Regions from separate parts of the Stutzerimonas sp. genome, predicted to be linked through region 4. Evidence: predicted binding sites of a transcription regulator. Region 4 holds the regulator's gene; each other region holds the start of a gene.
The links. Region 4 encodes sigma-54, which starts transcription at its own class of promoters, with help from an activator protein. Its sites were predicted from a motif close to ANTGGCATNNANNTTGCTNT; they were not measured.

Region 1 (3,673 bases), on a different contig from region 4:
AGCCGATCACCCCTCGGGTTGATCGCCATGCCTTCGAAGCCGCCTGACCCGGCGAGATTGGCGGTTGCCCGCCCCGCCAGCACATCGGCGTGCTGCGGCGCGTAAACGCCGGGCAGCGAAATCGCGCTGCGGGTGACGGTGCCCGAGGCATCGGTCTTGATCAGATAGGGGCCGAATTCATCGCCAAACCACATCGCGCAGTTTTTGTCCCGGCGTACCGACTCGATATCGAGATCGGCTCCGGTGAGCAATCGACCGAAGTCGATGTCGCTATCGACGCGTGGTTTCGAGCCGTCGTCGTAATAAAAGCGAAAGTCCGCCTGGATCGGCAGTTCGAGCTTCTGGTTGATGTCGTTGAGGGTAATCCGCGACGGATGGGTGAAGCGCGCCAACGGAGCGCCACTGAGGTAATCGCTCGCGCCAACTTTGCCACTGTCGCCGTTGGCGGTGCGGAAATCAGGCCGCACGCTATACAGCCGTAATAGCGCATCGGCGGAGTTCTCCTGCGCGCCGAAGCCGTTATCGGTCATGAAGATGAAGCTGTTCTCATCCGCACCGGGCAGCACGGCGGAAAAACCCTGGACCGGCTGCCGGCCTTCGTAGGGCGGTCGGTGCGTCCCGTAGGGATTCCCATTGATCAGCTGACCCGAAGTCGGGCCGTCGGAAAAGCTGCCTGCAGGCATCACGGCCCAGCCCACCAGGGTGTTGCTGGCAGCCATCACGGGGTCGGAAATCGCAGCGGCAAGCGCGACAAGCGCGACAAGCAGTGGCTTCGGTATACGCATGCGACAAAGTCTCCATCCGATTGAGCCGGCTGTGCGCGGTGCTGCGGCCTCGGAGCAACACCTTAAGAACTGACTGTGTCAGGAATGCGGCTTGAATCAGACAACACGATGTAATGCCGTCGGTGTGCTTCCGCTCTTCTTCGCACCCAGCCAACTGTAGTCCACTGTGTTCAGGCTACCTCGTGGCCTCGCGCGGCTTCGGCGAGATAGAACCAGGTCGGTGTGTCCAACTGCAGGTTCGCGCCCAGCAAAGCCTCCTCGATCCGATCCCAGCGTAGGCTGCCGAGGATCGGCACTGAATTTCCCGGTAGCTTGCGCAGCCAGGCCAAGGCCACTTGATTGGCAGTCGCACCCAGCGCCGCCCCAACCTCTTCCAGCACGTTCTGCAACGCGGGCACGAATCGACCTCCGGCCATTGGCGACCACGCCAGTACCTGCAGCCCTTCGCTCTCCATGCCATGCAGACGGCCATCCCAGGCAGCGGCCTGCGCTTGCAAAGACAGTTCGATCTGATTGCAGCGCAACGGCAGCTCGCGGGCGAGAACCTGGCACTGCAGCAGTTCGGCGTTGGATACGCCGAGCCAACCGATCTTGCCGCTACCGACCAGATCGTTCAGCGCGCGCGCTACCTCATCGACCCGCAACAACGGGTCCGGACGATGCAGCAGAAAGCCGTCCAGACGTTCGACGCCCAGGCGCTTCAACGAGCCTTCGACCGCCTCGGTCAGATACGCCGCCTGGGTGTTGTAGTGCTTGACGCCCCAGCGCGACCGATCCTGCGCGGCGGGAACGATGTCGGCCTTGCCGATCAGCTGGATTTGCTGACGCAACGCAGGTTGCAGCTTCAACGCGGCACCGAAATGCGCCTCGCACTCCCCCGCGCCGTAGATATCGGCGTGGTCGAAGCCACTCAGCCCGTGCTCGACGCAGCGCTCGAGAAAGCCAAGCAGCGCCTGCGGCTGCGCCAATTCGGGGTATTGCGCCAGACGCATCATGCCCAGCAACAAAGGTTGTTCGACGACCTTATTCAAGTGATCTCCACGATTGATTGGATATTGCGGCATGCGTTAGCGGTAAGAATACGAGCCTCAAGGTGAGTTACTGACCGAGCCCGCCACGCAAGGTTCGGCTCTGGACGCAAGGTTAGCCCGGCACAGATGACCACGCCGGTGTATCGCCCCAAAAAAGGGAGTGCCGGGCGAGCGCCGCACCCTTGTGGGTCAGCGCCGCGCAGTGTCATTGGTGGGCTGAAGCCTACCCTACACAAGCCTCTCCCACTCGTAGAGTGGGCTTCAGCCCACCAATTCCGGGCTGCGGCGTTCTTCGCACTGATACCTCACGCGTCGCTGGCATGCTAACTGCTATGTCACATGCAACGCCTGCCGACCCATTCGGCAGAACTTCCTGCAGGTCAACGAAGACCATCAGCCGCAAACGGCACGGGACAGGTGAACCGGGCAACGCGGCCCGGACCATCGCCCCACCACATTTTCTGAATACCAGGCAAAGGCGCCTGGAGCTGGCAGACAGCTCCAGGCTTTTTTTTTGCTTTTTTTGCTGGCGGCGCCGCGAGCGGCTTCGACGGAGGAATAGGTCATGAACGCAATCGTCACCCCGATCAAGAGCGAAACACTGGTCATCATCGGCAATGGCATGGTCGGCCACCACTGCGTCGAACAATTGATCGAACGCGGCGCGCTGGGCCAGTACCAGCTGCACGTGTATGGCGAAGAACGCCAGCGCGCCTATGACCGGGTGCACCTATCCGAATACTTCGGCGGCCGCGATGCCGATTCGCTGGCCATGTGCGAGGCGGACTACTATGCCGCCAACGACGTGCACCTGCACCTCGGCGTGCAAGTACTGGAGATCGACCGGGAACGCAAGGAAGTGGTCACTAGCGAAGGCCGTCAGGCCTATGACCACCTGATCCTGGCAACCGGTTCCTACCCGTTCGTACCGCCGATTCCGGGTGCCGAAGGTAATTCGCGCCTGGTCTACCGCACCCTCGATGATCTGGATGCCATCCGCGCCGCCGCCAGCAACGCCAAACGCGGTGTGGTGGTCGGTGGCGGCTTGCTCGGTCTGGAGGCGGCCAACGCACTGAAATCCCTCGGTCTCGAAGCCCATGTCGTTGAATTCGCCCCCCGCCTGATGCCAGTGCAACTGGATGTTGAGGGCGGCGCGGCGCTCAAGGCCCGCATCGAAGCGCTGGGCGTTGGCGTCCATTTGTCCCGCGCTACCCAGGAAATCGTCATCGGTGAGGAATATGCCTATCGGATGAACTTCAACGATGGCGCTGATGGTAGATGTGAGTATCTGGAAACCGACCTCATCGTCTTCTCCGCCGGCATCCGCCCGCAGGACGCCCTCGGCCGCAGCGCAGGCCTGGAAATCGCACCGCGCGGCGGCATAGTGATCGACGCCGACTACCGCACCAGCGATCCGTCGATTTTCGCGATAGGCGAGTGCGCCTCTTGGAACGGCATGGTTTTCGGCCTGGTCGCGCCGGGCTACACCATGGCGCGCAACGTCGCCGCCCTGCTCACCGGCGAACCGCACCAGCTTTTCAGCGGCGCGGACATGTCGACCAAGCTCAAGCTGCTCGGTGTCGACGTCGGCTCCATCGGTGATGCCCATGCCGCCACGCCTGGCGCCAAGAGCTACCGTTTCATCGACGAAGCCAACGCCAGCTACCGCCGTCTGGTGCTGTCCGAAGACTGCAAGCGCGTCATCGGCGCCGTGCTGATCGGCGACAACAGTTATTACGACACCCTGCTGCAATACGCGCAGAACGGCATCAAGCTGCCGGCTGATCCGTCCAGCCTGATCCTGCCCCTGTCCGATGGCGCGCCGACGCTGGGTGCCGATGCCCTGCCGGACACCGC
Region 2 (3,673 bases), on a different contig from region 4:
GCACCCGTGGATATGGCCGTGCTCATGGGGCTGGCCCAGAATGGCCAGGGCATCAGTCTTTCCAACAGCCTGAAAGGGCTTGGCGTGACCGATGCCGAGGCACTCGGTAAATGCGTGCGCCAGAGTGGTGCGAAACTCACACTGGCCCAGACGTTTCCCACCGGCACCCATGCGATCTGGCTCTACTACTGGCTGGCGGCCTGCGGCATCCATCCCTTGAAGGACGTACGCACATTGGTGGTGCCGCCATCGCAGATGGTCGCTCATTTGCGGGCGGGGCGTATCGACGGCTTTTGCGCGGGCGAGCCGTGGGGAGCACAGGCCATTGAAGACGAAATAGGCTTTACCTTGGCCACCAGCCAGTCAATCTGGCCCGATCATCCAGAAAAGGTATTGGGCTGCACCCGCGCCTTTGTCGAGGCATACCCCAACACCGCCCGAGCGCTGGTCATGGCCGTCCTTGAAGCCAGCCGCTTTATCGATGAAAGCCAGGAGAACCGACGCAGCACCGCACAGCTGATCGCCGGCAGCGATTATGTGAATGCGCCTTTGGCCGCCATCGAACCGCGCTTCCTCGGCCAATACGAAGACGGTCTCGGGCACGCCTGGCAGGACAAGCATCCTCTGCGTTTCTTCGGCAATGGCGAGGTGAACATGCCCTACCATTCCGACGGCCTCTGGTTCATGACCCAACTTCGCCGTTGGGGCATGCTGCGTGAGGATCCGAATTACCTCGCCGTAGCGCAGAGCGTGCAACAGAGCAGTCTTTATCGCGACGCGGCGACGGCCCTGAACATCCCCGTACCCGACTCGCCCATGCGTAGCACCGTATTGATGGATGGAAGCCACTGGGACGGCAGCGACCCGGCTGGATATGCACGCAGCTTCGCCCTGCACGCCGTGGCCGGTACCGCCACGCTCGACGTTCTTTGACAAGGGAGACAGCCATGCTTCGCGTTCTCCTGATCGACGATACCCCACGCAAAGTCGGCCGCCTGCGCGCCGCTCTGATCGAAGCTGGTTTCGAGGTGATAGAAGAATCCGGCCTGACTATCGACTTGCCCGAGCGGGTTGAGTCCATACGCCCCGACGTGGTGCTGATCGATACCGACTCCCCCGGCCGCGACGTGATGGAACAGGTCGTCATGGTCAGCCGCGATCAGCCGCGCCCTATTATCATGTTCACCGATGACAACAATCCCGACGCCATGCGTCAGGCGATCCGCGCCGGCGTCAGCGCCTACATCGTCGAAGGCATCCAGGCCCAACGCCTGAAGCCGATCCTCGACGTAGCCATGGCACGCTTCGAAAGCGACCAGGCGATCCGTGCGCAACTGCACGCACGCGACCAGCAACTGCTCGAACGCAAGCGCATCGAACTGGCCAAGGGCATGCTGATGAAGATGCGCAGCTGCAACGAGGAAGAGGCCTATACACTCATGCGCCGCCAGGCCATGAGTCGCCAGCAGAAGCTGATCCAGGTCGCCGAACAGATCATTGCGATGAATGACCTGCTGGGTCAGTGATTCGCAGCACTGGCCTCGTTCGCCCCTTGGCCGGATAAATTCAGCCATAACGCGATTGATCGCTACCGGTCCAATCTATTACCTGGCGCCCGACCTGCAGGGGCGACTTGTTCGCCACTCGCCCATTCCCGCCCCCCATTGAATCGAGCCTCAATTATTAATTTTGGCATCGCCTCACCCTGCCTATCGAAACGAACCAAAACAGAGCCAAACGGTGCAACGGTCGCACGCGAATCGCGCCGCCGCGCCGACGGCGCATGCAGATCCACGCTGAATCACGTTCACCAACGACTCAATAAATCCCTTAACTAACTGTAATAATTAGATTTTTTCAGTTTCAGCAGCGTTAGCTCCGCCGCGTCTGCAAGGTTGGCAAGCGCCTTGCAATTCTTCCCATACCACGTCTTCGGGTCGCCAACGGCGGTGATCGGGACGAATTGACAAAGGCGTCAACGGTGCTCGCTCTGCTTATGCAGAGGGGCGTCCGTTGCGCCTTTTTTTCGTTTCGCGATTGAGGGATAAATCATGCGCAAGACTCGCCGTACGCTGCTGAAAACGATGGTCGCCAGCATTGGCTGCGCCGCCCTGCTGCAGCTGGCACCGCTGGCCGCCTGGGCTGCCGAACCGGAAAAGGAAGAGCTCAAACTCGGCTTCATCAAGCTCACCGACATGGCCCCCCTGGCGATCGCCTACGAGAAGGGCTTTTTCGAAGACGAAGGGCTCTACGTCACGCTCGAAGCCCAGGCCAACTGGAAGGTGCTTTTGGACCGAGTGATCGATGGCGAGCTGGACGGTGCACACATGCTCTCCGGCCAACCGATCGGCGCCACCATCGGCTTCGGCACCAAGGCCGAGATCATCACCGCCTTCACCATGGACCTCAACGGCAACGCCATCACCATGTCCAACGCCATCTGGGAGCAGATGAAACCCCAGGTGCCCATGGTCGACGGCAAGCCTCAGCATCCGATCAAGGCCGACGCGCTGAAGCCGGTGATCGAGCAACTCAACGCCAGTGGCAAGTCATTCAACCTGGGCATGGTCTTCCCGGTCTCCACCCATAACTACGAGCTGCGCTACTGGCTCGCCGCTGGCGGTATTCACCCCGGCTACTACGCGCCGAACAAAGGCGACATCAGCGGGCAGATCGACGCCCAGGCGTTGCTCTCGGTCACCCCGCCGCCGCAAATGCCCTCGACCATGGAAGCCGGCACCATCCATGGCTACAGCGTGGGCGAGCCGTGGAACCAACAGGCGGTGTTCAAGGGCATCGGCGTGCCGGTGGTGGCTGACTATGCGATCCGCAAGAACATGTCGGAAAAGGTTTTCGGCGTCTCCAAGGCCTGGGCCGAAGCGAATCCGGAAACCCACAAGCGCCTGGTCAAGGCGCTGATCCGCGCCGGCAAGTGGCTTGACGAAGACAACAATGCCAATCGCCAGGAAGCGGTAGAAATTCTCTCTCGCCCCGAGTATGTCGGTGCCGATGCCAAGGTGATCGCCAACTCCATGACCGGCACCTTCGAGTTCGAGAAAGGCGACAAGCGCGAGGTGCCGGACTTCAACGTGTTCTTCCGCTACCACGCCACCTACCCCTATTACTCCGATGCGATCTGGTACCTGACGCAGATGCGCCGCTGGGGCCAGATCGCCGAAGCCAAGCCGGACAGTTGGTATCTGGACATGGCCAAGCAGGTCTACCGCCCGGATATCTACCGCGAGGCCGCCGCCGAGCTGATCGCCGACGGCCTGCTCGCCGTTGAGGACTTCCCCCCGGCCGACGAAGACGGCTTCCGCGAGCCGCTGGCCGACACCATCGATGGCATCACCTACGACGGCCACACGCCCAACGCCTACCTCGAACAGTTCGCGATCGGCCTGAAAGGCGATACCACGCTCTGATACCGCCCATGGGAGCCGTTGCGGCTCCCGATACCCGGAGAGGACATGCCGATGAGCAACCCTGCCGTCGCAAGAAACATCAAGGCAACCCTCGAAGCTGGCCGTCAGGCCCGGCTCAAGCGCTGGCTGCCGCAAGTGATCATGCCGCTGGTGGGCATCCTCGCCTTCCTGCTGTTCTGGCAGCTCGTGGCGACCAACATCCAGACCAGCCTCGGGCAGTTTCCCGGCCCCAGCCAGGTCGCCGAGCA
Region 3 (3,673 bases), on a different contig from region 4:
CCGTTGGCCGAAACCTTTTACGGAATGACCGCCAAGGGCTATTCGAGCAACGACATTCTTCGCGAGATCAATGCCAAGCTGAAACTGATCCTGCCGGTGGAAATGTTCTGCTGCGCGACGTTGCTGGATATCAGCCTCAAACACGGCACGCTACGGGTGTGGAATGGCGGATTGCCGGACGGTTATCTGCTCAAGGCATGCAGTGGGGAGCGGCTGCCGCTGCCGTCCAGACATCTACCGCTTGGCGTGCTCGATGCTTCGACCTTCGACGATTCCTTCGACACCCTGCCACTGGCTGTCGGCGATCGCTTGTTGCTGCTATCCGATGGTGTGCTGGAAATCCGCAATGCCGATGACGAGTTGTTCGGTGAGCAGCGACTGCTGACGGTGATGGAGACAAACAGCGAACCGGCAATGCTGTTCGAAGAAATCCAGGAAGCTCTGCATGCCTTTCACGGTCAAATACTTGACGACTTGAGCCTGGTCGAAGTGAGCATGACCGAAGAAATGGCGTCGCCCGATATCCAGCCGTTCGATGTATTCCCGCTTGGCGCACGCCAGCTGCGGCGGCCGATGAATTGGTCGGCGAGCTTCGAGCTTCGTCCAGCCAGCTTGCGCACATCGAATCCATTGCCGCTGATGATGCAGTTGTTCCTGCAGATCCCACCGCTGCGCCACCGCGTCGGCACCGTCTATACGGTACTGACCGAGCTCTATGCCAATGCTCTAGAGCATGGGGTGCTTTTACTCGACTCGTCCTTGAAGTGCGATGCCGAGGGTTTCGCCAGGTACTACCGCGAGCGTCAGCGGCGGCTGGACGAACTGATGGAGGGTTGGGTGTCGATCGATCTGGATATCAAATCCGAAGGGACCAAGGGCTATTTGCGTATCGGCGTGCGTGACAGCGGGCCGGGATTCGACGTGCAGCAGGCCTTGAGCAAGCAGTACTGCGCTGAATGTCTGGGCGGAAGGGGGCTGCGGATGATTCGCCAGCTGAGTGAGCGCTTCCATTGGCAGCCGGATGGCAAAGGCATGAGCGTAGAGTTCCACTGGACCGGTCATGCATAATTCACCGTTTTGCAGCCAGGAGCACCGCTGTGATCGATCATCTCGACAGTAGAGTGCTGGCAACCCTTCAGGAAGTGATGGAAGCGGAGTATCCGGTACTGCTGGATACTTTTCTGGTCGACTCGGAAGAAAGGCTGCGCCTGTTGCAGAGCGCCTGCCTGAGCGGCGAGGCGGAAAATCTTCGCCAGGCTGCGCATAGCTTCAAGGGGAGCTGCAGCAACATGGGCGCAGCCCTACTGGCGGAACTTTGTCGCGAGCTGGAAGAGCTTGCGAGACGTGAATATCTCGGCGATGCGCCCGAGCTGATCGAGCGCATCGAGCGTGAGTTCGCCATTGTGCGCATTCTCTATCGTGCCGAACGCCAGCGTTTCGGCGGGCTCGCCTGATTCTTCGCACGCTCCGATGCACTCGCATCAGTTCCATCAAGCCCATCGTGACCGGCAGAAGCAGACGGATTGCGCCGCTGGCCTGGACTTTGCTTTAGAAACACACACGTCATCATCTCAGCGGAAAGATCCATGGCCGTTTCCCCCGATCTGTTGCTCAATATCAAGACGCCCACGGCTGCTGCCAAGGCTGCGAGCGCGTCCTCCAAACCTGCCCCTCAAGTCAACCGGGACGAGCCCTCCAGCTTCGCCAACGTCTACGCGAGAGAACGCCAGGCGAAGCCTGCCGAGCGTCAGGATTCTGCAGCAAAGCCTGTCCGTGACAAGCCGGTAAACGAGAAGCCAAGTCAGGAAACTGCCGAGGCGGGCGGCACTAAGAAGCCGGATGTGGCCGAGGCCGGCAACGAGTTGCCAGGTGATGACGTGGCGACTGACGATACTGTGCAAGGCGACGAAGCGGAACTGGACCCCCTATTGCTGCTGGGCTTGGGCGGGCAGGGCGAAATCACCGACGATCCGCTGGCCGCGCAGCCGCTGACCGGCAGCGAGTTCCTGGCTGGCTTGGCTCAGGCACAAGCATCTGCAATAGAGGGTGAAGGCGAGGGCGAAGAGGCATTGGTCGGCCAGCGCTCGTTGCTCGAGACCCAGTCTGCAGCGCAGAAGCTTCCGCTCTCGAACCTCGTTATGCAGGATGAGGCGTCGGCAGATGCGCAGGACATCCTCTCGGCGAGCCTGCTGGCAGGCGAGGAGCTTTCCGAAGACCTCGGCACGCTTTCGCTGGAAGAGGATTTCGGTGAGTTGCTCGACAAGCTGGACGCGCCGAAGGAAAGTCGTGCAAGCGCTGCCGATGCCGCAGTCAACCGGCTCAATCCGTTGACCCAGGCGATTGCTCAGCAGAATCAGACCCAGCAGGCACAGCGGCCGGCGCTCGTCCCCGGACAGCCGGTGCAGATTCAGCAATCTGGCTGGAGCGAGGCGGTGGTCGACCGGGTGATGTGGTTGTCGAGTCAAAACCTGAAATCCGCCGAGATACAGCTCGACCCGGCTGAGCTGGGCCGCATGGAAGTTCGCATCGACATGAACAAGGACCAGACCCAGGTCACCTTCCTCAGTCCTCATGCGGGTGTCCGCGATGCGCTGGAAGGACAGATGCAGCGATTGCGCGACATGTTCGCGCAACAGGGCATGACCATGGACGTGAACGTCTCGGATCAGTCCCTCTCGCGCGGCTGGCAGGGTGATGGGGGCGGCGAATCGCGCGGCAAAGGTACAAACAGCGGATTGGCCTCCGGGGATGATGAATTCACTCACGGCACCATGGAAATCAGCAGCAGCCGTATCAGCGGTGATCGCGGGCTCGTGGATTACTACGCCTGACTAGCGTTGTTGCTGGCAATCGGAAACCGGGCTAGACGCCCGGTTTTCTCGTTTTGGACGACTGACTATTCGTCCAGAAATCAGCCGTGGCGACTGGCAATCGTTTACGGCGTCACTTGCCTGGCCGATACTTTGGCACAGCAGTTGCTCGTAACGCTTTGATGCGAGTGAAATCACGCGTGATGACGGATATTTGGCATGGCTAAGAAACAGGGACCCCCAGACGTAGCGAATCCTGGCGCTGTGGCTCCGACGGATGGCAAAGGCAAGCTCAAGCTAATTATTCTGATCGTGCTGGGCCTGTTGTTGGCGGTGGGGTTGTCGGTGGGCAGTACCTTTTATTTCATGACCCGAGGCGACTCGGAACAACAACCGGACGCGTCCGCTGATGCTCAGGCGGCACCACAACGGCAGGCGGCAATCTATGAAGTATTGGCGCCGGCGTTCATCGTCAACTTCAGTAATACCGGTGGCCGGCAGCGTTACATGCAGGTTAGCGTGGCGCTGATGTCCCGCGATCAGGCGGCGCTCGATGCATTGAAGGAACACATGCCGCTGTTGCGCAATCAACTGGTCATGCTGTTTTCCAGCCAGGAGTTCGCCACCCTGGCCACGCCGGTAGGGCAAGAGATGCTTCGGCAGAAGGCCACCGCCAGCGTTCAGGAGCTGGCCCAGAAGGAAATCGGCAAGCTTGCCATCGAGCAAGTGCTGTTCACCAACTTCGTATTGCAATAGGGGTCGTTGTAGATGGCTGTTCAAGACCTGCTCTCGCAAGACGAGATCGACGCGCTCCTGCATGGGGTCGACGACGGTCTGGTCGATACCGAGAGCGATGCCGAACC
Region 4 (3,673 bases):
GACATGGTCATCCAGCCGCGCAACAAAGACCAGCCGGCAGCGGAGCAGACCGAGTAATGGCGATTCTCAAAGCCCAGCACCTGGCAAAAAGCTACAAAAGCCGTCAGGTCGTGCGTGATGTAAGCCTGTCCATCGAGAGTGGTCAGATTGTCGGTTTGCTTGGACCGAACGGCGCCGGCAAGACCACCTGCTTCTATATGATCGTCGGGCTGGTAAAAGCCGATCAGGGTCGCGTGCTGATCGACGAGCAGGATGTCACCCACCTCCCCATGCATGGCCGTGCCCGCGCCGGCATCGGCTATCTGCCACAAGAAGCGTCGATCTTTCGCAAACTGTCGGTATCCGACAACATCATGGCGATTCTCGAAACCCGCAAGGACCTGGATCGCAGCGGTCGCCAGCAGGCGCTGGAAAGCCTGCTGCAGGAGTTCCACATCAACCACATCCGTGACAGTCTCGGCATGAGCCTGTCCGGTGGTGAACGGCGCCGCGTGGAGATTGCCCGCGCACTCGCCACCGCTCCCAAGTTCATCCTCCTCGACGAGCCCTTCGCCGGCGTCGACCCGATCTCGGTCGGCGACATCAAGCAAATCATTCATCACCTCAAGGCCAAGGGCATCGGCGTACTCATCACCGATCACAACGTGCGCGAGACGCTAGACATCTGCGAGACCGCTTACATCGTCAACGATGGCCAACTGATCGCCGAGGGTGACGCGGAGACGATCCTGGCCAACCAGTTGGTCAAGGAAGTTTACCTCGGACACGAATTCCGTCTCTGATGTGATTTTTCCGCTCACACCGTCGCACGGGACTAGGCAAAGGCTTCGTTGGCAGGCATATAATTTGCTTATAGCGGGCGTGCACAGCGCCAGTGAAATCGGAACAGGCGCGGTTGCGCCGGCAAATAAGGTTCGAAGTCCTCTGCCATGAAACCATCGCTAGTCCTGAAGATGGGCCAGCAGCTGACGATGACACCGCAGCTGCAACAAGCCATACGGTTGCTCCAGTTATCCACGCTCGATCTCCAGCAGGAGATACAGGAGGCGCTGGACTCCAATCCCATGCTCGAGCGCGAGGAGGATGGAGACGACTTCGATAACTCCGATCCGATGGCCGAGTCGATCGAGAAGAAACCTGAAAGCACCTCGACCGAGCAGGACACGCCGGACAATCACTTCGAAGAGCCCATCAATACGGTGGAAAACCTCGAGGAAGGCGATTGGGGCGATCGTATTCCCAATGAGCTGCCGGTGGACACCGCCTGGGAAGACATCTACCAGACCAGCGCCAGCAGCCTGCCCAGCAATGACGACGACGAGTGGGACTTCACCACCCGCACGTCCATCGGTGAAAGCCTGCAGAGCCATCTGCTCTGGCAGCTCAATCTCGCCCCGATGAGCGATACCGACCGTCTCATCGCCGCAACGCTGATCGATTGCATCAACCCGCAGGGTTACCTCGACGAAACCCTCGAAGAAGTACTCGAGTCGTTCGATCCCGAGCTGGAAATTGAACTCGATGAAATCGAAGTCGTGCTGCGCCGCATCCAGCAGTTCGAGCCCGCCGGCATCGGGGCGCGCGATTTGCGCGAATGCCTGCTACTGCAGCTGCGCCAACTACCCGAGCGAACGCCTTGGCTGGGCAAAGCGATACGTTTGGTAAGCGATCAGCTGGAGATACTCGGCAGCCGCGACTACAGCCTGCTGATGCGCCGCATGAAGCTCAAGGAAGACGAGCTCCGCCAAGTGGTCGATCTAATCCAGACGCTCAATCCGCGTCCCGGCTCGCAAATCGAAGCGAGCGAGCCGGAATACGTCGTGCCCGACGTAATCGTGCGCAAGCACAACGAGCGCTGGCTGGTCGAGCTGAATCAGGATGCGATGCCGCGCCTGCGGGTGAATGCCCAATACGCAGGCTTCGTCAAACGAGCCGACTCCAGCGCCGATAACACCTTCATGCGCAACCAATTGCAGGAAGCGCGCTGGTTCATCAAAAGCCTGCTCAGCCGCAACGAGACGCTGATGAAGGTCGCCACGCAGATCGTCGAACACCAGCGCGGCTTCCTCGATCACGGCGATGAAGCCATGAAACCGCTGGTGCTGCACGACATTGCCGAAGCGGTGGGCATGCATGAGTCGACGATCTCGCGGGTCACCACGCAAAAATACATGCATACACCGCGCGGCATCTACGAGCTGAAATATTTCTTCTCCAGCCACGTCAGCACGGCCGAAGGCGGCGAATGCTCGTCCACCGCCATCCGCGCGATCATCAAGAAGCTGGTGGCGGCGGAAAACCCGAAAAAGCCATTGAGCGACAGCAAGATCGCTGGTTTACTGGAGGCACAGGGTATTCAAGTTGCACGCCGCACCGTCGCCAAGTACCGCGAATCATTGGGTATCGCGCCGTCCAGTGAGCGTAAGCGGTTGTTGTAATGCCAGGCGACCTGGTCGATCTCTTCCGGTGACGGGCGCGCAGCCCGTCAATTCGCACGTGGCAAAAAGGAGATGCAGTATGCAAGTCAACATCACTGGCCTTCACCTGGAAATCACAGAAGCCCTGCGTGACTACGTCGAGGAGAAATTCGAGCGCCTGGAAAGACATTTCGATCGCATCATTGCCGTCCAGGTGATTCTGCAGGTCGAGAAACTCAGACAGAAAGCCGAAGCCACGCTGCACGTTGCCGGGCGCGAAGTCGTCGCCAACGCAGAACATGAAGACATGTACGCCTCCATAGACCTGCTTGCCGACAAGCTCGACCGGCAGCTCATCAAGCACAAAGAAAAACAGCTCGACCATAACCAGGGTGCCCTCGCTCGCTGACCCATCATGATCCGAATCGAAAATATCCTGACCCCCGGACGTTCCTTGGTGAACGTATCGGGTGGCAGTAAGAAACGCGTCCTGGAACAGATCGCCAAAGTAATTGGCCAAGACCTTCCAGACCTTGATTCCCAGACCATCTTCGAAAGCCTCATTGCCCGCGAAAAGCTCGGCTCTACCGGCTTCGGCAACGGCATCGCCATCCCGCACTGTCGCATGCCCGGCTGCGTGTCGCCGCTCAGCGCGGTGCTGCGGCTCGACGCACCGGTTGACTTCGACGCCATCGACGGTGCACCGGTCGATTTGCTATTCGTACTGCTGGTACCGGAAGCCGCGACCGACGAACACCTCGAACTGCTTCGCCAGATCGCCAGCATGCTGGACCGTGAGGAAGTGCGTGAACGCCTGCGCAGAGCCGCCACCGGACAGGACCTGTATCAGACCGTCGTCGATATTCAGAGCGGTAGTTAGCGCAACGGCATGGCCGATCGCCCCGCGCAAAGTGAGGAAAGAGACGTGTCCGTAACCTGCCAACTCCCAACCCAGCAGCGTATGCAGCACGGCTCGTGCGTTCGAGTCCGCACCCTGTCGAACCTCGCTCCGCAATGCGCCTGATCATCGTCAGTGGCCGCTCCGGGTCAGGCAAGAGCACGGCGCTCAATGTGCTTGAGGACAACGGCTTTTACTGCATCGACAACCTTCCCGCCGGGCTACTTCCAGAGCTGGCGGAGCGAGCGTTGCTGCATACCGAACTGTTGCATCCGCAGGTCGCTGTCTCTATCGATGCGCGCAATTTACCAAGCCAGCTGAAGCGCTTTCCCGAACTGCTCGATGAGGTCCGCGCGCG

Region 1: nirB (nitrite reductase large subunit NirB) is a predicted target of sigma-54. The motif match lies at 2,131-2,150, and genes of this name have one in related genera.
Region 2: AC2LD7_RS10720 (CmpA/NrtA family ABC transporter substrate-binding protein) is a predicted target of sigma-54. The motif match lies at 1,895-1,914, and genes of this name have one in related genera.
Region 3: AC2LD7_RS03095 (flagellar hook-length control protein FliK) is a predicted target of sigma-54. The motif match lies at 1,531-1,550, and genes of this name have one in related genera.

Annotation. Positions count from the first base shown of each region.
Region 1 covers NZ_CEXBBO010000025.1:60,483-64,155, forward strand. Annotated here, with positions in the region: gene AC2LD7_RS15390 (esterase-like activity of phytase family protein) at 1-785, opposite strand, end outside; gene AC2LD7_RS15395 (aldo/keto reductase) at 956-1,780, opposite strand; gene nirB (nitrite reductase large subunit NirB) at 2,382-3,673, shown strand, end outside.
Region 2 covers NZ_CEXBBO010000014.1:74,224-77,896, reverse strand. Annotated here, with positions in the region: gene AC2LD7_RS10730 (CmpA/NrtA family ABC transporter substrate-binding protein) at 1-933, shown strand, start outside; gene AC2LD7_RS10725 (ANTAR domain-containing response regulator) at 948-1,526, shown strand; gene AC2LD7_RS10720 (CmpA/NrtA family ABC transporter substrate-binding protein) at 2,052-3,425, shown strand; gene AC2LD7_RS10715 (ABC transporter permease) at 3,477-3,673, shown strand, end outside.
Region 3 covers NZ_CEXBBO010000003.1:146,860-150,532, reverse strand. Annotated here, with positions in the region: gene AC2LD7_RS03105 (SpoIIE family protein phosphatase) at 1-1,068, shown strand, start outside; gene AC2LD7_RS03100 (Hpt domain-containing protein) at 1,146-1,454, shown strand; gene AC2LD7_RS03095 (flagellar hook-length control protein FliK) at 1,587-2,831, shown strand; gene fliL (flagellar basal body-associated protein FliL) at 3,030-3,566, shown strand; gene fliM (flagellar motor switch protein FliM) at 3,579-3,673, shown strand, end outside.
Region 4 covers NZ_CEXBBO010000004.1:97,273-100,945, forward strand. Annotated here, with positions in the region: gene lptA (lipopolysaccharide transport periplasmic protein LptA) at 1-57, shown strand, start outside; gene lptB (LPS export ABC transporter ATP-binding protein) at 57-782, shown strand; gene AC2LD7_RS03980 (RNA polymerase factor sigma-54) at 930-2,438, shown strand; gene hpf (ribosome hibernation-promoting factor, HPF/YfiA family) at 2,518-2,826, shown strand; gene ptsN (PTS IIA-like nitrogen regulatory protein PtsN) at 2,833-3,297, shown strand; gene rapZ (RNase adapter RapZ) at 3,432-3,673, shown strand, end outside.